4 regions of the Pseudomonas sp. P116 genome follow, and region 1 is predicted to be linked to each of the others. Evidence: riboswitches for the same ligand, from Rfam matches in the RefSeq annotation. Region 1 holds a riboswitch; each other region holds the start of a gene.
What was found. Region 1 has a riboswitch for cobalamin ahead of ICA15_RS07455 (CbtB domain-containing protein). Riboswitches for the same ligand answer to the same signal wherever they lie in the genome.

Region 2: another riboswitch for cobalamin. It lies ahead of ICA15_RS23200 (ABC transporter substrate-binding protein); the one in region 1 lies ahead of ICA15_RS07455 (CbtB domain-containing protein).
Region 3: another riboswitch for cobalamin. It lies ahead of ICA15_RS26575 (TonB-dependent receptor plug domain-containing protein); the one in region 1 lies ahead of ICA15_RS07455 (CbtB domain-containing protein).
Region 4: another riboswitch for cobalamin. It lies ahead of cobO (cob(I)yrinic acid a,c-diamide adenosyltransferase); the one in region 1 lies ahead of ICA15_RS07455 (CbtB domain-containing protein).

Annotation. Positions count from the first base shown of each region.
Region 1 covers NZ_JACVHB010000002.1:240,694-245,743, reverse strand. Annotated here, with positions in the region: gene cobM (precorrin-4 C(11)-methyltransferase) at 1-118, opposite strand, end outside; gene ICA15_RS07465 (cobalamin biosynthesis protein) at 198-611, opposite strand; gene ICA15_RS07460 (CbtA family protein) at 608-1,309, opposite strand; gene ICA15_RS07455 (CbtB domain-containing protein) at 1,321-1,518, opposite strand; cobalamin riboswitch at 1,639-1,861, opposite strand; cobalamin riboswitch at 2,730-2,941, shown strand; gene cobW (cobalamin biosynthesis protein CobW) at 3,042-4,112, shown strand; gene cobN (cobaltochelatase subunit CobN) at 4,116-5,050, shown strand, end outside.
Region 2 covers NZ_JACVHB010000007.1:289,522-294,571, forward strand. Annotated here, with positions in the region: gene ICA15_RS23190 (ABC transporter ATP-binding protein) at 1-133, opposite strand, end outside; gene ICA15_RS23195 (FecCD family ABC transporter permease) at 130-1,146, opposite strand; gene ICA15_RS23200 (ABC transporter substrate-binding protein) at 1,143-2,156, opposite strand; cobalamin riboswitch at 2,300-2,494, opposite strand; partial or broken gene ICA15_RS23205 (diguanylate cyclase) at 2,743-4,248, shown strand; gene ICA15_RS23210 (HD-GYP domain-containing protein) at 4,443-5,050, shown strand, end outside.
Region 3 covers NZ_JACVHB010000010.1:11,612-16,661, reverse strand. Annotated here, with positions in the region: gene ICA15_RS26585 (ABC transporter substrate-binding protein) at 1-376, opposite strand, end outside; gene ICA15_RS26580 ((2Fe-2S) ferredoxin domain-containing protein) at 373-732, opposite strand; gene ICA15_RS26575 (TonB-dependent receptor plug domain-containing protein) at 732-2,669, opposite strand; cobalamin riboswitch at 2,762-2,968, opposite strand; gene ICA15_RS26570 (LysR family transcriptional regulator) at 3,021-3,911, opposite strand; gene ICA15_RS26565 (zinc-binding alcohol dehydrogenase family protein) at 4,022-5,029, shown strand.
Region 4 covers NZ_JACVHB010000001.1:670,204-675,253, reverse strand. Annotated here, with positions in the region: gene ICA15_RS03360 (PQQ-dependent sugar dehydrogenase) at 1-762, opposite strand, end outside; gene ICA15_RS03355 (hypothetical protein) at 829-1,413, opposite strand; cobalamin riboswitch at 1,577-1,803, shown strand; gene cobO (cob(I)yrinic acid a,c-diamide adenosyltransferase) at 1,884-2,495, shown strand; gene ICA15_RS03345 (cobyrinate a,c-diamide synthase) at 2,492-3,892, shown strand; gene bluB (5,6-dimethylbenzimidazole synthase) at 3,889-4,539, shown strand; gene cbiB (adenosylcobinamide-phosphate synthase CbiB) at 4,536-5,050, shown strand, end outside.

The DNA.
Region 1 (5,050 bases):
CCGCGGGTACCAGCGAACCTGCGTAGATGATCACCGGGCAACTGCGTATCAGTCGCTGGCCTTTGACGGTGATCAATTCCGGGTCGCCGGGGCCGGCGCCGATGAAGTAAACGGTCATCGTAGAATCCTTGGGAAATAGGCGCGGCAACGCTTCAGATGAAGATTGCTCATGATGAATGGCGGGGATTATCGGGAATTTACGCGGCGCCGGCCAATGCCAGCGTTGCCTGAGCGTATTTTTGTCGGGAAATCAGTAGCTTTGCCGGCGCCTGAATCAGCTGTTCGGCGAGTGCCAGTGCGGCGCTTTCCGCTACGCCATAACAACCGGTGCGCTCGAAGGCAATCTGCGAATGGTGGCTGAGTCGCTGTGCATAGCTGGCCAATTCCTCACTGCTGAAGTACAGCAGCGGCAGGGCCAGTTGATTCGCGAGTTCCTGCAAGCCGGGTTCATCGCGTTTCAAGTCGATACTGGCCAAAGCCTTCACTGCATGCAGTTCAATGCGATTGGCTTGCAAGGCTTGATCGAGTAACGCGCGCAGCGTGCTCGCAGGGCAGCCGCGCTGGCAGCCCAGACCGACCACGAAAGTCGGCGCTGCGCTGTCAGTCGTCATGCGTGGTATTGACCATCGATCTTGCGGCGGAACAACCAGGCGCTGATCAGGCCCAAGGCCAGCCAGAACGCTACGTTGGTCAATTGCGAAGCGATTTTGAACTGCGCTTCCAGTGCTTCTGGCGCGAGCATCGAATGCACTTCCGGTTGCGGTGCGCCGATCACGTGCGGTACGGCGAGGATGGCCACACCGAGGATTTTCACCAACCAATGACGGCTGAACGCAATCAACGCCAGACCGGCAGCGGTTGAAGCGGCAGTGCTGATCCACCACAACTGCCGCGAAGCCAGATCCGCCGCGGCAGTGCCCGGCAGTTCAGGCGGCAGGCCCAAGGTCGGTGCGAGGACGAACGTCGCGTAACCGGCTAGGCCCCACAGTAGACCTTGCGAGGTTTTGGTCGGCGCGCGCAGGGTGTAGAGACCGGCCAGCATCAAGGCAAAACCAACGGCCACCACCAGATTGCCACCCGTGGTCGAAAGCACGCGCTGCCAGCCGTCTTCCGGCTCCCAGGCTTCGGCATCATGGGTGTGCGCAGCGGTGCCGGCGGCGTGTTCGTGAACCGCGGCAACAGGCTCGGATTTTTCATAGGTTTCGGCTTGAAGAATCAGCGGCGACACCCAGAAACTTTGCAGCAGCGTGAGCAGCAGGGCGGCCAGCAGACCGGTGAAACCTGCGGTTTGCGCAATTCGCTTGATCATGTCGGCAGGTCTCAGTGGCACGGGAACGCGGCGCTGTGGCGGGTATCGTGAGCCGCGTTGTGCACGGCTTCGATGTGCGAGAAACCGGCGAAATAGACGAGGCTTGCACCCAGGATCGACGCGAAAACAGCGGCGGTCAGGCGTTGGCTCAGGGTGGTGGTGCTGGAGATTTTGTCCGTGTTGCTGCCGGTGCTGGTGATGATCGACATGGCGCGTCCCTCTGGAATGTCAGGGGTGGACAAGAGCGCATGAAAACCCCTGCGGCGCGGGCACGCAGAGGTTCAAACAGCGCCCGCCCACCGCGGGTTTGTTATGTTCAGCACGCCAATTGCGCGCTGTGTGTTGCGGGCCGGTCTCCGGGCTCACGAGGGGTTGGCGTCTGGCCGACCTGCAAGCGTCACCTTCCCATGCCGCAATGGCACAGTGGATCTGACGCTTCGCTCGCTTACCGTTGCGGGGGCAGCACCGGACTGACATGGCTCTGAGTAAAGCACATGATTCACCGGTTTCCCGTTTCACCCTGTGAAGGGCACCCGTAACAAGTGGTGTAGGAGAGCATGGTGTGGGGTTTTTAGTCAATTTGCTTTGGGGGCTTATCCGTTGCTGCGGGTGTGGCTTCTTATGGTTCCGCCCTTACGGCGGGTCACTTTTTCCAGACGCCGAAAAAGTAACCAAAAAGGCTTGCTCCTACGTCCGGCCCGCTCGCTAAAGCTCGGGGTTCCTTCGCTCCGGAATCCATCCGGGGCATCGATTCCGGTTTGCTTCGCTGCACCTCCTTTCGATGTCCTCCCCGGATGAATCCCTCCACTCAGCCTCCCGACGTCGCCCGCGGATCAAGATCAAAAGCTGCACTCGAGCTAACGCTCATTGTGTTGAGTGGGGGAGGAGCGTGCGGTTGGCTTTGGTTTTGTGTTGGGTTTGCCCTCGTCCCAGTCCACTACCGAGGGAGAGGGGGGCCGATTTTTGGGCTTTTCGGAATCGGTGTTCGACTCGGTGTTTCACGTCGGTGTACTTCTCCCAAACACCTCGATCAGTCCCCTCTCCCTCTGGAAGACGGGTAGGGTGAGGGGCTTTTGATCTGGCTTTTGATCTGGCTTTTGATGTTGCTCTTGCTCTTAGCCCCCTTCGGCAGGCCGAGCGAAGGTGTTCATCCGGGGGGTAGGCGCGTAGCGCCGTGCGGCGAAGCCGCATTCATCGAGAGGAGGTGCAGCGCAGCAAACCGTAGGCGATGCCCCCGGATGGACACCGTAGCTAGGGAACACTGAGCCTCAGCGAAGTGCCGTACGCCGGGGGCAAAGCCTTTTGGTTCCTTTTTGGCGTTTGAAAAAGGGACTCGCTGTAAGAGCGAAACCGCCAGCGGCAGCACCCGCAGCAACGGATATGCCCCGTATCCAAACATTGACCCACCACTGCACCATGCGTAGCCTTGCGCCTTCGAGGTTCTTCGGCATTGCCGAAGCTAAGAAGGGAACGCGGTCAATGCCGCGGCTGCCCCCGCAACTGTGAACGGTGATGTTCGCTGCCACGCCACTGCAAGCTCAATCCACAGAGCCCGCGGGAAGGCGCAGTGAATCCAGGCCCAGCGCCTGAACACCGTCAGCCAGGAGACCTGCCTCGTCACAGATTCTCAATTTCAACCGGGCGGGGTGATCCGGTGGCGAACTCTCCAGGCACGCACGCGCGGTGCCGGTTCTCGTCCCGTATGCCCGCCACTTTGCCAAAGGGCATACCGATGAAAACACTGGCCAAACTCCCTGTCACCATCGTCACCGGCTTCCTCGGCTCGGGCAAAACCACATTGCTGCGGCACATGCTCGACAACGCTCAGGGCCGCCGTATTGCGGTGATCGTCAACGAGTTTGGCGAGTTGGGCATCGACGGTGAAATCCTCAAGCAATGCACCATCGGCTGCTCCGAAGAAGAAGCCGTGGGCCGCGTTTATGAGCTGGCCAACGGCTGCCTGTGCTGCACGGTGCAGGAAGAGTTTTTCCCGGTAATGCGCGAACTGGTTGCCCGTCGCGGTGACCTCGACCACATTCTCATTGAAACCTCTGGCCTGGCCTTGCCAAAACCGCTGGTACAAGCCTTCCAGTGGCCGGAAATCCGCAGCGCTTGCACGGTTGACGCGGTGATCACCGTGGTCGACAGCCCGGCCGTGGCCGCTGGCACCTTCGCCGCGTTCCCGGATCAGGTCGATGCCCAGCGCAAACTCGACCCGAACCTGGATCACGAATCGCCGCTGCACGAGCTCTTCGCCGACCAACTGGCCAGCGCCGACCTCGTCATCCTTAATAAATCTGACCTGATCAGCCCTGAAGACCTGGCGCGCGTACGCCTGGAAGTCGCCGAAGAACTGCCGCCAGCGGTGAAGATCATCGAAGCCAGCAGTGGTCGTGTGCCGCTGGACGTGCTGATCGGCCTTGGCGCCGGTTCCGAAGAACACATCGACAGCCGTCACAGCCATCACGACCATCACCACGACGGTGATGACGATCACGATGACCACGATCACGACGCCTTCGATTCGATCTCCATCGAACTGCCGCAAGCCGACGAAAGCCTGCTGCTCGACGGGCTGACGCAACTGGTGGTCAAGCACGGCATCCTGCGTGTGAAGGGCTTTGCGGCGATCCCGAACAAGCCGATGCGTTTGCTGATTCAAGGCGTGGGCACGCGTTTCGACAAGCATTTCGACCGTCAGTGGGGCGCCGATGAAGCGCGCGTCACGCGTCTGGTGTTGATCGGTCAGGAGCTCGACGCCGCGCAACTCGAAGCGCAACTGCGCGCTGCGCTCAGCGTTTAACCCATGCACCTGCTCAGGACCCAGCCCGGCGGTTTCGTCTCGGATGACAACATCGCGGACCTGGGGCAAACCCCGGCCGAACTGGTAATCCTGTGCAGCGGCGATTCCAGCCTGGCGCTGCTCGCCGAAGCTGCGCAGCAACTGCCCGAGGATTATCCGAGCCTGCGCCTGGCCAATCCCATGCAAGTGCAGAATCACGCTTCGGTCGATCTCTACGTCGATGAAGTGCTGCGCCACGCCAAAGTCATTCTGATCTCGCTGCACGGCGGCATCGCTTATTGGCGCTACGGCATCGAGCGTTTGATTGAGTTGTCCGAGCGTGGCGTGCAGGTGATTCTGGTGCCGGGTGATGATCGCCCCGATCCGGAACTCAGTGACCTGAGCACCGTCAACGCCGAAGATCGTGACCGGCTCTGGCAGTTCCTGCGTCAGGGCGGCATGGGCAACGCCGTGGATTTCTTTCATTGCCTGGCCAGCCGTTGGCTCGCCCGCGATTACCCGTGGGGCGAACCGCAAACCCTGCCGCGCACGGCGATTTACCATCCGCACAAAACCAGCGCCGCACTGAGTGACTGGCAGGCCGATTGGCAGCCCGATCAACCGGTCGCGGCGGTGCTGTTTTACCGCTCGCATTTGCAAGCGGCGAACACCGCGTTCATCGATGTTTTCTGCCAGCGCTTGCAAGCGGCGGGGCTGAACCCTTTGCCGATAGCGGTGGCGAGTCTGAAAGAACCCGGCTGCCTGTCGGTGGTCGAGGATTGGCTGGATGAAGTCGAGGCGGGGGTGATTCTCAACACCACCGGTTTTGCCCAGTCGAGTCCCGAAGCGCCGCACTTGCGGCCGTTTCGCCGCAACATTCCGGTGATTCAGGCGATCTGCGCTCAGGACAACGAGCCCGGTTGGCGCGACAGCGAGCAGGGCCTCGGCCCGCGCGATCT
Region 2 (5,050 bases), on a different contig from region 1:
CGACAAGGCCAAGGGTTTCGCCGCGACGGATGTCCAGATCAATCTCGTGCAGCAACCGCGCATCGCGGATATCAAAGCCGAGGCCGCAGCAACGCAGCACCGATTCGCCGACCACCGGGGACAGCGCATTCATCGGGCATTCCTCCGGCCGATCAGGATCAGCGCGAACACTGGCGCACCGACCAGCGCGGTAATCACGCCGACCGGGATCACCTGGCCTTTGATCAGCGTGCGCGACAGCACATCAGCGGCAATCAAAAACACCGCGCCGCCCAGTGCACTCGCGGGCAGCAGACGCGTGTGTCGAGTGCCGAGCAAAAGCCTTACAGCGTGGGGAATCACCAGACCCACGAAACCGATAGAGCCGACAATCGACACCATCACAGCCGTCACCAATGCGGCACAACTGATCAACAGCAACTGCACGCGCCGCACCGGAATCCCGAGCGATGCCGCTGAGTCGACGCCGAAGGTAAACGCGTCCAGCGCACGCCGATGCCACAGGCACACAACGAGCCCGATGACTGTCACCGGCACTGCCAGCCACACCGATGGCCAGCGCACGCCGCTGAGATTGCCGAGCATCCAGAACATGATGCCGCGTGCCTGTTCGGAGCTGGCCGACTTGGTGATCAGAAATGCCGTGAGGGCATTGAACAGCTGCGAACCGGCGATCCCCGCCAAAATGATCTGGCCGGTATTACCCGGTGAGCCAGCGGCGCGGCCGAGTAAAACCACGACGGCGAACGCCACAACAGCGCCGCCGAACGCACCAACTGACATGGAAATCGCCCCGGCGCCGAAACCCAGCAACGCGACCATCACCGCGCCCGTTGAGGCGCCAGCGGAAATGCCGAGCAGATACGGGTCGGCCAGCGGGTTGCGCAGCAGCGATTGCAGAATCACCCCGCAAGTCGCCAAACCCGCGCCGCAAGCGGCAGCCACCAGCGCGCGAGTCAGGCGATAGTTCCAGACAATGCCTTCGTCGATCGGATCAAGCACATAACCGGCCGCCCACAGTTTGTTGGCCAGCACCTGAAACACCACGATGGGATCAATGGTCGTCTCACCAATGGCCACACCGGCAATCACCGCTAAAAGCAGGATCGCCAGTGCCAACAGGGTGCGTATCAACGTCGCGGTCATTTGGACAGGTCGTAGCCGTTAATGGCGCTCGCCAATGAGGCGATGCCGTCGAATGTGCGCATGCTGGCCTGCATGGCCATGGCGTCGAGAATGATGATGCGGTTGTTTTTCACCGCGTCCATGTTGCGGGTCACGGGATCGTTGCGCAGGAATTCCAGCTTCTTCAGATAGTCGTCAGCCGGGAAGCGCCGGCGATCCATGCGCGCGATGACCAGGAACGTCGGGTTGGCTTTGGCGATGGTTTCCCAGCCGACAGTTGGCCATTCTTCATCGGACTCCACGACGTTGCGCACGCCCAGCGTGTTGAGCATGAAGTCTGGAACGCCCTTGTGTCCGGCGACGTACGGGTCGATATCCAGACTGGCACTGGAAAACCAGACCAGTGCGCTGATGTCTTTCGATTTCTTGTCATTCGCCATGGCAATCGAGTTGGCGAGGCTCGCCTTGAGGTCTGCGTTCAACTGTTGAGCGCGCGCCTGGACATCAAAAATCTCACCGAACTGGGTGATGCTTTTATAGATGCTGTCGATGCGAAACGGCGCCAGACGCGTGCCGTCGGCACCGACCAGATTGTCCTTGGCCTCGCAGTCAGACGGCATCAGATAAGTCGGTATGTTCAGTTCGTGAAACTGTTCGCGGGTGCCGACCGCGCCTTGCGGCCCGACCATCCATTCCAGCTCCACAGCCACCAGTTGCGGGCGCTTGGCGATCACCGATTCGAAACTCGGTTCGTTATCGGCCAGGCGCTCGATGTTGTCGTTTTGCGCTTTGTACTGAGGCAGCACATCGTTGAACCACAGCGAAGTGCCGACGATTTTTTCACCCAGTCCGAGGGCGAAGAGCATTTCCGTGCCGGCCTGGCCGATTGTCACCGCGCGCGCCGGGACCTGCGCGAAGGTCAGCGTGCTGCCGCAGTTTTCAATCGTCAGGGGGTACTGCGTCGGTGCAGCATGGGCGAGGGCGCCAACACCCAGGCCAACGACGAGGGCGACAAAACGAGGCAACAGCATGATGCAATCTCCATTCGAACCGTACACGGAGCCAGGGTGCAGGTTCTGGAAACACATCGCTCACGCTGCCTTGAAAGCAGTGCCAGGCCGATCACCGAAGTGACGCGCGCACAAGGATGTCCTTCCCGGACACCCCGCCGGTTAGTGATTGTTGCTTGGCCGGCAGGTCTCCTGACTGATGCGTCGTCGCCTGCTTCAGCCTTCCCGGGAACAATCCCAGTGGCAGTTTAGAAGCAGGCTCGGCATCTACAGTTGCGGGGGCAGTTCCGTTTGATGCGTTGGGCGCATCACGGATTCCCTATTAATCCCAATTGGAAACCGGCGGGCGGCATGGTATCCGATCGTGGCGGTTGAGGCGAACGGGCGTGCTCGCTCAAGGCGTGGGGCAGCGCCAGCAGGAGGGGCGATGGTGAGAACGGACCAGTCAGGTACTTTTATGCGAAGCACTTTTGCGCCACCTATTCAGTTACTGCAACGATTCAGCGCAACTTGTATCCTTGCGTTACAAGAGGACGAATGGCCCCAGCTATTGCCCTGACCCAATAGTCGCGGGAACGGAAAACCGGACTTTCCTTAAGGTAATAACGTGAAGCGTGATTCGCACCTGGTTGTGCTTTTGCTGTTCGTGATCGGTTGCTCTCTGGCGTCATTGACGGTCTGGAAAGTATTGGCTTCTCGAGATCGGGCACTGGAGGAAGTGGATGTCCACGGCTTGAACCTGACCCAGGCGCTGTCTACCTACTCCGAGGGGATTGTCCGCCAGAGCTCGCTGCTTTTACTCGGGCTTGTCGAGCGCCTGGAAATTGAAGGTAGCGGCCCCGCGCAGATTCAGCGGCTGAGTGCATTGATCATCCGCCAGTAACCGTTAATGCCACAGCTCAGTGGTATCACGATCTACGACAATCAGGGACGCTGGCTGATGTCCTCCAATCGACCGATTCCGGCCGGGGCGAATAGCAGCGATCGGGCCTATTTCATTCATCATCGCGACGATCCCAGCCGTGAGACCTTTATCGGTCCGCCTATCCAGAGCCGTTCGAATCAGGAATGGGTGATCACCGTCAGCCGCCGCTTCAATGATGCGCGCGGAGAGTTTGCCGGGGTGGTGGCGGTCACCTTGGGCGTCGAAAACTTTCTTCGGTTGTTCGGAAAGATCGACGTGGGGCAGGAGGGCGCCATCGGGTTGTCTTACACCGATGGGACGTTGCTGGTTCGTTATCCATTCCGCGAGCAGGACATGGGCCGCAACTTTTCCAAATCGCCCATCTATGCCAAGTATCTCGTTGATCGAGCAGTCGGCACCGCGTCGTTTACCTCCAGCCTGGATGGTGTGGAGCGGCTCTACGCCTTCCGCAAGAGTGACCGGCTGCCGCTGATAACGACGGTGGCCCTCGGCAAGCGCGAAGCCCTCGCCGCGTGGCGAACCGAGGCATTGTTGTCGGCGGTGGTGGTCACCGGGCTGCTGGGACTCACGGGCCTCATTGGCTGGTTCCTGATTCTGGATATCCGTCGGCGTACCAAGGCCGAAGATCAGTTGCGAGGCACCCAGCAGCAGTTGCTCTCAACCAATCGGCAACTGGAATTGCTGGCGATGAAAGACGCCCTGACCGGTCTGGCCAATCGACGCTGCTTTGATCAAAGCCTTGCCATGGAAGCCCGCCGAGCACGACGTGACGGTACGACGTTGGCATTGCTGATGATCGATATCGACCACTTCAAGCTGTTCAACGACTCACTCGGACATGTTGCCGGAGACGCCTGTCTGCAAACCGTTGGCAGAATCCTGGACGAATGTGTGCGGCGCCCCTCGGACCTGGTGGCCCGATATGGCGGTGAAGAGATGGGGGTGATCATGCCGGACACCGATATCGACGGTGCCGCAGTCGTGGCGCAACTGATCATCGACCGCTTGCAGCAAGCAAACATCCCGCACAACGCCAGCCCGCTCGGACGCGTCAGTGTCAGCATCGGGATTGCGACCGCCACGGGGCTGGAACTGGATCACCTGCAAGGTTTGATCGAGGTAGCCGATCAGGTGCCGTACAACGCCAAGGCCCGGGGTCGGAATCAGTATGTAAGGGGTGGGTCGTGACAGGCGATCGCCTTTAGGTCTGGCACGGCATCAAAGGGCCTCTTCAAGCATTCGTGTTTTGCTACCGGCAAAAGCACCTTCTCACGAGCCTGCGACTTCCTCTAGCGATTGCAGTTTTTCTAGCTACGCTTGCCAGCAAGAGAACGGCGTCACCGCGCCCACTCGTTACTGGTCACGAAAGGGAGCCGACATTCATGGACAGCGTGCAGGACCTGTATCCATCAGCAACCGTCCTGGTGGTGGACGACACCCCCGACAACCTGATGCTGATCGCCGAGTTGCTCAAGGACAAATATCGGATCAAGGCAGCCAACAGCGGCGAGAAAGCACTGCGTCTTCTGCAAAGCGATCCGCTTCCCGACCTGATCCTGCTGGACATCATGATGCCCGGCCTGTCCGGGTATGACGTTGCCGAGCAGCTCAAGGGTGACCACCGTACTCGCCACATTCCGATCATTTTCCTGACTTCCATGGTTGCTACAGAGTACGAGATTCGCGGTTTGAGCCTGGGGGCTGCGGATTACATCACCAAACCGATAATCCCTCCGGTGCTCTTGGCCAGGGTCGAGACTCAGATCAAGCTCAAGTCGGCTGCAGACTTCCTGCGCAATCAGAACGAATTCCTGGAACAGGAAGTGCAGCGCCGGACCCGGGAGGTGATCGCCATCCAGGACGTCACTATTCACGCCATGGCATCGCTGGCCGAAACCCGCGACAACGAAACCGGCAACCACATTCGCCGTACTCAACACTACGTAAGACTACTGGCCGAACTGCTGCGCGAGCATCCGCGCTTCCGGCA
Region 3 (5,050 bases), on a different contig from region 1:
AGGCCACGCCGTTGCGCGCCAGACCCGAGCGTGATGTCACGCCATCGCCGAACGCCGTGGCAAAGCCGCCGACCACCAGATCCGGTTTCTGCGCGTACAGCACTTCGCTGGATGGATAGCGCGGCGCGATCACCGGAACCCCGGCGTACTCGGTCTTTCGACTCCCGGTATGGGTGTCGTCCAGATAGGCAACGCCAACTAACGTCGGGCCTGCATCCAGGGCGATCAGCAGATCAGCTGCGTGCTGATTGAGTGCGATGATGCGCGATGGCGGTAATTGTGCAGCGCTCCAGGTTTCGCCGCAGTTTCGATAATTGTCAGCGAGTGCCGGTGATGTGCAAAGCAGGGCCATCAGGCATAACCCAAGCGTTCTCATGCGCGCTCCTTGATCAGTAAATCCTCGACCATCTCACCACCGACCAGGTGCACCTCGACCAGCCGTTGCACGTCGGCGTCGCTGTGCACGCCATACCAGCAGGTCTCGGGATACACCGTCAGAATCGGCCCTAGGTTGCACGGAAACTGACAATGCGTGCGCGTCAGTAACACGCCGCCCGGGGTTTCGATGCGGTTGTGCGCCAGCAGGTGCCGGCGCAGGGTTTTCCATAACTGCAAGGCGCCGCGCTGGGTGCAGCGCGGGCCGGTGCAGAGGAACACGTGGCGCGCATGTTCGGGAACGTGCGACCAGTCCGGGTGTGTGTCGATGCCGTCGACCGTTTTGAAGTCAGCCATCAGAAGCGGTACGTGTAGCGTACTTCTGAGGTGAACGGCCGTCCGAGGTTGTCGACGTTGCTGGCGCGGCTGGTGACGTAATCGCGGTCGAAGAGGTTCTCTACCAGCAGGCTGACGCGGTGTTGACGGGCATTGTCGAGGTAGCGATAAGCATCGGCATCGATCACTGAATAGTGACCGTACTCGACCTGTTTCGAGCTGGTCACATCGCGGATATAGCGGATCGCGCCGCCGGCACCCCACATGCGATTTTCCGACTCGAAGCCTATGCGCGAACGGGCGAAGAAGCTCGGGATGTCATTGATGGTCACGCCGCTGCGCGACTCGGTGAGGTTGCGGGTCATGTCCGCTTGCAGGCTCCATTGCGCGTTGATCGCCAGTTTCGCGTCAGCCTCGAAACCGCGCATGCGCACCTGGCCCTCGCCGTTGACCCAGTGGCTATCGTCGAGGGTGATCAGGTCGTCGATCTTGCGTTTGAACACGGTGACGCTGGCACTGAACGCGCGATCGAGCAGCAGGCCCTTGTAGTCGAGGCCCAGTTCGGCGTTGCGGCTTTTTTCCGGTTTAAGGTTGCGGTTGCCGATCTCGTCGCCCGGTTCGTTGACGAACAATTGCTCGGCGTTCGGCAGTTTGTAGGCGCTGCCGTACTGACCGCGCAAGGCCCAGTTGTCGTTGAGATCGTAGAGCGAAGTGAGCATGCCGACCGTGGCGCTGTCGCCGCCGCCCATGGCTTCGTGGCGAACGCCGACGCTCGGGTGCCAGTCGGGCAGGGCGTCGATTTGCGGACGCAACTGGGTGTAGATCGCGTGGGCTTCGGCCTTATCGTTGTCGATGATCAGCACATCGTCCTGGCCTTTGAACCATTGGTTGTCGGTGCCGAACACCAGCACATGACCGCCGGACGATTCAGCCTTGCCTTCGGCCTGCACACCCCAATCGGTAAAGCCCCAATAGTCGTTGTGGTTGATGGCTTTGGTGGCGCCGCCCTCGACATTATTGATGCGTGTGTAGCGGGTGTCCCAATCGTTGATATGGCCTTTGACGAAGTAGCTCAGACGCTCATTGAGATTTTGCTCGAAGGTCGCCGTAGCGATCTGTTGCACGCGGTCGTTGGTGGTTTTGTGGTTATCGACCGGGCGGGCGAAATCGAGGTTGGCGTCGGCATATTGATAGAACAGCTCCAGCCGCGAGTCGTCGCCAAACGACTGAATCGCCTTGCCACCGAACGTGGTGACTTCATAGGCGCGTTTTTTCTCGGTGACGTTTTTCATGTCGCGGTTGCGAAACGGCTGGTAACCGTCGGAGACGTTGTGGCTGACATAGGCCAGCAAGCCCAGATCGCCGAAACCGTTGCTGAAGATGTTCTCGACCCGGGCATCGCCGGTGGTGCCGCCGAAGGTGTCGAGGCCCATGTTCACCTCGCCCGAGGCCTTTCGACTCTGCGGCGAACGGGTGACGATGTTGATCACCCCCGACACCGCTTGCGTGCCGAACAACAGGCTCTGTCCACCCTTGAGCACTTCAATGCGTTCGATGGCGTTGGCCGGCAAGGTGTCCAGGTACAAGCCGCCGTACAAGCGGTTGTTCAGGCGTACGCCGTCGAGCAGGATCAGCGTATCGTCGTTGCGCCCGCCCAGCAGGGAGTAAGTGCCGTAGTCGAACGGGCCGTTTTTCGGGGCGACATAGAGGCCGGGAATGAACATCTGCATGACGCGACTGACATCCGCCGCGGGGCCGGCGCGCTCGATCTGTTCGCGGCTGACGATGTCCACTTTGCTGCCGTAATGCGCCATTTCGGCGACGGTGGTGGACTCCACCGACGGTGCGGAAACGATTTGCTGATTGAGTTCCAGTGGCGCGTCGTCAGCCAGCAGCAGCGGACTGAACAGGCAACCGAATAACAGGGATGGAGCAGAGGTGTTGAAAGGTCGAATCATTGTCTTCTCGAAAGGATCTTCGCAGAAGAGCATGCAGGAGAAGGCATCGCGCACACGCCGACACCGGCCCATGCCCGCCCACCGCAGGATTTTGCCAAACAGAAATTTCGGGCCGGTCTCCGGGCTCGCGCGTATCGATGCTTTCACCTTCCCATGGCCGTCTGGCCACAGTGGTGTGTCGAAAGCATCACGCGCATACCGTTGCGGGGGCAGCACCGGACTTGTTCAAAAAGAACGTACCGGTTTCCCGTTTCACCCCATGCACGGCGGCATGGGACACCTGAAACTGGACGGCATCTGAACACTCGAATGACCGTTCGTCAACGCCGCAGCTATTATCGGACGCTCAGTTCAGCCCGGCTGTAGAGCGGCAAACTGGTGGCTCAACCACGTATACAGTTGCGAGACAGCGGGGGAGATTTGTTTGCGATGCGGGCACACCAGACTCAACGGCGAGGCCTCTCCCGCAAAGTCCGGCAGCAGCACAAGCAGGCGTCCTGCGCTCACGTCAGCGCTGACATCCAGCCAGGATTTGTTGGCGATACCTTCACCGTCCAGTGCCCAGCGCCGAACCACATCGGCGTCGTCGCTGAACAGCGGGCCAGAGACTTGAATCGTCTGTCCGGTCAGGCACCATTTGTCGTAGACCCGACCATTCTGCAGGTAGAGCAGGCAAGGATGATTCAACAAGTCGTCCGGCGTTTTCGGTTGCCCGTGGCGTTGCACATAGGCTGGAGATGCGACCAGCACCCGGTTATTCCAAGGCGCGAGTGGCAGAGCCACGTAGTTGGCGTCTTCGTTGGTACCGTATCGAATGGCGACGTCCACCGGGTCGCGAAACAGATCGGCTTTCTGGTCCGACAGCACAAGGCGCAGTGTCAGTTCCGGATGTTGACGACGGAACATCGTTAACCACGGCAGCAGAATATTGCGCCCCAGATCAGACGGTGCAGTGACTTGCAGCACGCCGCGCAGCGTGGCGTTTTCACCACGCAGATTTTCCTCGCCTTGCTTCAGGGCTTCGAGCACGGCGTGGGCGGTGGGCAGGTATTGCTCACCTTCGGCAGTCAAACGCAGGCTGCGGGTGGTTCGCGCAAACAGGCGCACATCCAGTTCGCGCTCCAGGCGTTTGATGGCGGCGGCGACCTGCCCCGGCAACAAATCGGCCTCCAGCGCCGCGGCGGTAAAGCTGCCCAGCGCTGCGCTGCGGGTGAACAGGGCGAGATCATCGATGCGGATCATTTTCTCTTCTGCAGTGAAAGTGTTGGCGCATTCTGCAGGTTTTTCTTTCTCCGTGGGAAGTCGAAGATGGTGGCACGTGAATGCTTCAACCCTTCAGACAGCGAGTCCCCATGAAAGCCATCACCTTTTTACAACACGCCCTGCCCATTGAAGATCCGCAATCATTGCAAGACATCGAGATGGCTGCGCCAGTGCCCGGTCCGCGTGATCTGTTGGTCGAGGTACGTGCCGTTTCAGTCAACCCGGTCGACACCAAGGTGCGCGCCGGTACTTTCACCAAAGAACCGAAAATCCTTGGTTGGGATGCGGCCGGCATCGTCCGCGAAGTCGGTTCGCAAGTGACGCTGTTTCAACCGGGCGACGAAGTGTTTTACGCCGGCTCGATTATTCGCAGCGGTAGCTACAGCGAATTGCATTTGGTGGATGAGCGGATTGTCGGGCGCAAGCCGCGTTCGTTGAGTGCTGCCGAGGCGGCGGCATTGCCGTTAACGTCGATCACGGCGTGGGAATTATTGTTCGACCGTCTCGGTGTCGCCGAGGCCAGCGGGGAGGGCAAATGCCTGTTGATCACCGGCGCGGCAGGTGGCGTCGGTTCGATGCTGGTGCAACTGGCTCGCCAGTTGACCCGACTCACGGTGATTGGCACCGCCTCGCGCCCGGAGACCGCTGGTTGGGTGAAGCAGTTGGGCGCCCATCACGTCATTGATCACAGCCAGCCACTGCTCGCTCAGTTGCAGGCCCTCGGGATTGCCGAAGTCGATTACGTCGCCAGCCTGACCCACACCGAACAGCACTTTCTACAGTTGATCGAGGTGCTGCGACCGCAGGGGCGTTTAGCGGTGATTGACGATCCCGAGAGCCTTGATGTGATGCCGCTCAAGCGTAAGTCGTTGTCGCTGCATTGGGAGTTGATGTTCACCCGTTCGTTGTACGAAACGGCGGACATGATCGAGCAGCATCACCTGCTGAGCCGGGTCTCTGACCTGATTGATCTGGGGGTTTTGCAGACTACCATCGGCGAACACTTCGGGGCGATCAACGCGGCAAACATGCGCCGGGCTCATGCGCTGGTCGAGAGCGGCAAAGCCCGGGGCAAGATCGTTCTCGAAGGTTTTTGATAACCGTCACTTGAATCGTCA
Region 4 (5,050 bases), on a different contig from region 1:
GAAGATGCGGTGATTGCCGGTTGCGCGGTCCACTTCCCAGATCGCTGCGCGGCCTTCCTCTTTATCCAGGCCGTTTTCGCCGACATTACTGTTCGAGCCGACCGTGACGTACAGCTTGCTGCCGTCCTTGCTGGCGATGACGTTCTTGGTCCAGTGATGGTTGAGCGTGCCGCCAGGCAGATCGACAACCTTGATCGGCTGCGTCTTGATTTCGGTCGTGCCGGGTTCGTAGTTGAAGCGCAGCAGGCGATCAGTGTCGGCGACGTACAGGTCGTTGCCAACCAGCGTCATGCCGAACGGTGAATTGAGATTCTGCAGGAATACCGTGCGCGTTTCGGCCACGCCATCATGGTCGGCATCGCGCAGCAGAGTAATGCGATTGGGGCTCGGCACACCGGCGCCAGCCTTGCCCATGACTTTTTCCATGACCCAGCCGCGCACGCCTTTGCTGTCATCAGGTTTGGGCGGTGCGTTGGTTTCTGCTACCAGTACATCGCCATTGGGCAACACATAGAGCCAGCGCGGATGATCGAGGCCTTCGGCAAATGCCGCGACTTGTGTGCCTGCCGCAGCGGTCGGTTTACCGCCCGCGGGCCAGCCGACCGCCGGGGCGATATTCACCGTCGGGATCAGGGTTTTGTTCGGTTCGGGCAGTTTCGGTGACGGGCCGGTGCCGTCGATGACCTGCAGGCTGGACGATTCACCACAGGCGGTGAGCCCTCCGGCGAGGGCGATGACGAAAACGAGCTGGGGCTTGCGCATTGCTGATCTTCCCTATGAATGCATTCCTAGTCATAGAGGAGCGCGCAAGCCCGATGGTTCAACTGCTCAGCCGCGGGCTTCTTTGAACAGCACGGCAATGCCCGGGTGATAGTTGCCGGCTTCATTGCGCAATTTGCGATAGGCGTAGGGGAAATACCAGGCGACGGCGCAGGTGTGTTCCTTTTGCAGGTCGTCGACCATGTCCTGCAATTCTTCCGGGCTGGCGCTGTGCTGGGCTTTTTGCGGGGCGACAAACAGGCAGCCGAGTTTGAGGTCGCTGGCGTAGCTGAGGCGTTTGGCGTCGTTGGTGATATCCAGCAGGGGTTGGTTCAGGTTGAGGTTGTTGACGCGTGGCCAGCGTTGCGTGGCCTGGATAAATGCGCGGTCTTCGGCACCCGCCAGGAACAGATCGGCGCGGGCGTTGCGCTCGCCTTCCTCGTTCTGCTTGCGGGTGGCGGTGTCGCGCAACGTCACCAACTCCGCCATCCAGGCGGCCGCACAGAGCAATCCGAGATTGGCTTTCTCGTCATGCCAGTAGGGCGTGTCACTGTCGCCGCGCACGGCGTTGTAGCGGTCGATACAGTCAAACCAGCGTTCTAGCACCGGGCGCAGGAATTCCAGGCGCGGATTGCTGATGATCATGCCTTGCATCGTAATCATCCTTATTGTTGTGGTGTGCTTTTGCGGCAAAAGCATGGCTCTTTGATATCATTTGTTTCAGCGTGGCACAAGATTGGCGTCGGATAATTGATCGGCGGCAGTTATTCGCCCGATGACCCCCTCTTTAATTGACGCTCCACCCCCAACCCTCTAACCTTCGCGGCTTGTTTCAGGTGCTCTGTGACCTGCGTCGACAGAGTGAAACAGGGAAGCTGGTGAGGGTTGTCTTCAAGCGAAGAACAACCACGATCCCGGCGCTGCCCCCGCAACGGTAAATGAGTGAAAACTGCGTCTTGTGCCACTGCTTAACAGCGGGAAGGCGCGCAGTCAGGCGAACGCCGCTCATGAGCCCGGAGACCGGCCTGATCCATCCAGCGGCATCACGGTGGGCGATGCCAGGCTTTTTGCCGTCTATTCTTGTGCCTGCCCGCCGTTATCCAGCCTCAACGGAGAGCTCCCCCATGACTGATTCCCCCGAGCGTGACGAACGCCATCTGGCGCGTATGCAGCGCAAAAAAGCCGTGATCGATGAACGCATCGCCAACTCGCCCGACGAGTGCGGCCTGGTGCTGGTGCTGACCGGCAACGGCAAAGGCAAAAGCAGCTCGGCGTTTGGCATGCTCGCCCGCGCAATGGGCCACGGCATGCAGTGCGGCGTGGTGCAGTTCATCAAGGGCCGTAACAGCACCGGTGAAGAGCTGTTCTTCCGCCGCTTTCCCGAGCAGGTGCGTTTTCACGTGATGGGCGAGGGCTTCACTTGGGAAACCCAGGATCGCCAACGCGACATCGCCGCCGCCGAAGCTGCGTGGGCGGTGTCGCGCGAGTTATTGCGTGATCCGTCGATCGGTCTGGTGGTGCTCGATGAATTGAACATCGCCCTCAAGCACGGCTACCTCGATCTCGATCAGGTGCTCAGCGATTTGCAGGCGCGTCCGCCGATGCAGCACGTGATCGTCACCGGTCGCGGGGCGAAGCCGGAAATGATTGAGATGGGCGACACGGTCACCGAAATGGGCATGCTCAAACACGCCTTCCAGGCTGGTATCAAAGCGCAGAAAGGCGTCGAACTTTGAATCAGCCACGTCACTGCCCGGCGGTACTGATCGCCGCGCCGGCCTCCGGTCAGGGCAAGACCACCGTCACCGCTGCACTCGCTCGTTTGCATCGCAATCAGGGGCGCAAGGTGCGCGTGTTCAAGTGCGGCCCGGACTTCCTCGATCCGATGATTCTCGAGCGCGCCAGCGGAGCGCCGGTTTATCAACTCGATATGTGGATGGTCGGCGAGCAGGAAAGTCGTCGCCTGTTGTGGGAAGCCGCCGCCGAAGCCGATCTGATTTTGATCGAAGGCGTGATGGGCCTGTTTGACGGCACACCGTCGAGCGCTGACCTGGCGCGGCATTTCGGCGTGCCGGTACTGGGCGTGATCGACGGCACCGCGATGGCGCAGACGTTTGGCGCATTGGCGCTGGGGCTGGCGCGTTATCAGCCGGACTTGCCGTTTGCGGGCGTGCTGGCCAATCGCGTCGGCACTTTGCGTCATGCGCAATTGCTTGAAGGCAGCCTCACCGAGGGTTTGCGTTGGTACGGCGCACTGTCCCGCGAGACCGGGATCGAGTTGCCGAGCCGTCATCTGGGTCTGGTGCAGGCCAGCGAACTGAACGACCTGGATGTTCGCCTCGACGCCGCCGCCGAAGCGCTTGCCAGCAGTTGCGAGGTAGCGCTGCCACCGGCCGTGGAATTCGTGGCGCCGGAAGTGATCGTTGCCGAACCGCTATTGCAAGGTGTGCGAATCGCTATCGCCCATGATGAGGCGTTTGCCTTCACCTACGGCGCCAGCCTCGATTTGCTGCGGGCGATGGGTGCCGAGTTGAGCTTCTTCTCGCCGATCCGCGACACGCAATTGCCTGAGGCGGACAGTCTGTATCTGCCGGGCGGCTACCCGGAATTGCACCACGTGGCGTTGTCGCAGAACACTGCGATGCTCGACGCGATCCGCGCGCACCATGCGGCGGGCAAACCATTGCTGGCCGAGTGTGGCGGCATGCTTTATCTGCTTGATTCGCTGACTGACGTTGAAGGCACCCGCGCCGAACTGGTCGGTTTGCTTAAGGGCGATGCGGTCATGCAAAAGCGTCTGGCGGCGTTGGCGCTGCAAGCGGTTGATCTGCCGGAGGGCTCGCTGCGCGGGCACACGTATCATCACTCCCTGACGACGACTGAATTGACCCCGATTGCTCGCGGGCTGAGTCCGAATGGCGGGCGTGGGGCTGAGGCGGTTTACAGGGAAGGGCGGATGACGGCTTCTTATGTGCACTTTTATTTTCCGTCGAATCCTGTGGCTATCGCTGCACTGTTTGCGCCTCAACTTGAGGCCGCCATCGCTGGCAAGCCAGCTCCCACAGGGGATCGCGTTTCTTCAGGCATTACACCGCCCATTGTGGGAGCTGGCTTGCCAGCGATGGGGCCATGAAAGACAACGCATTCTCCGAAGCCGAACGCGCAGCGGTCTACAAAGCCATCGCCGAACGCCGCGACATGCGCCACTTCACCGGTGGCACCGTCGCGCCCGAGCTGCTGCACCGCCTGCTCGAAGCCGCGCATCAGGCCCCGAGCGTCGGCCTGATGCAGCCGTGGCGCTTTATTCGTATCAGCGACCGAGCCCTGCGCGGGCAAATCCAGAACCTCGTTGAAGAAGAGCGCATCCGCACCGCCGAAGCCCTCTGCGAACGCAGCGATGAGTTCATGACCCTCAAGGTCGAAGGCATCAATGATTGCGCTGAAGTGCTGGTCGCCGCGCTGATGGACGATCGCGAAAAACACATCTTCGGTCGCCGCACGCTGCCGGAAATGGACATGGCGTCGCTGTCCTGTGCGATCCAGAACCTGTGGCTGGCGTCCCGCGCCGAAGGTCTGGGCATGGGCTGGGTCTCGCTGTTCGAGCCGCAGGCGCTGGCCGATCTGTTGAAACTGCCGGAAGGCGCCAAACCTCTGGCCGTTTTGTGCCTGGGCCCGGTCAAGGAATTCTATCCGGCGCCGATGCTGGTACTCGAAGGGTGGGCGCAGGCGCGTCCGCTCAATGAGTTGCTGTACGAAAATTATTGGGGAGTGAGTCAATGAGTGTGGCGTTGTTGAGTGTCGCCGCGGTTGCGCTGGATGCGCTGCTGGGTGAACCGAAACGCTGGCATCCGCTGGTGGCGTTCGGCAATTTTGCCGGGCGCATCGAGCAACGTTTCAACGCCGGGGGTCGCGGCTGGCGCAGTCATGGCGTCACCGCGTGGGTGATCGCGGTGCTGCCGCTGACGTTGCTCGCCACCGCGTTTTCCTGGGCGCCGTATGTTGGCTGGATCGTCGAGATTCTCGCGCTGTATTGCGCTCTCGGCATGCGCAGCCTCGGCGAGCACGTCGAACCGGTGGCCAAGGCGTTGCGCGCCGATGATCTGGATGAGGCGCGCAAACGCGTCGGCTATCTGGTCAGCCGCCAGACCAGCGAACTCGACAGCACGGCGGTTGCCCGTGCCGCCACCGAGTCGGTGCTGGAAAACGGCAGCGATGCGGTGTTTGCCGCGTTGTTCTGGTTTGCCGTGGCCGGCGCGCCGGGCGTGGTGCTCTATCGCTTGAGTAACACGCT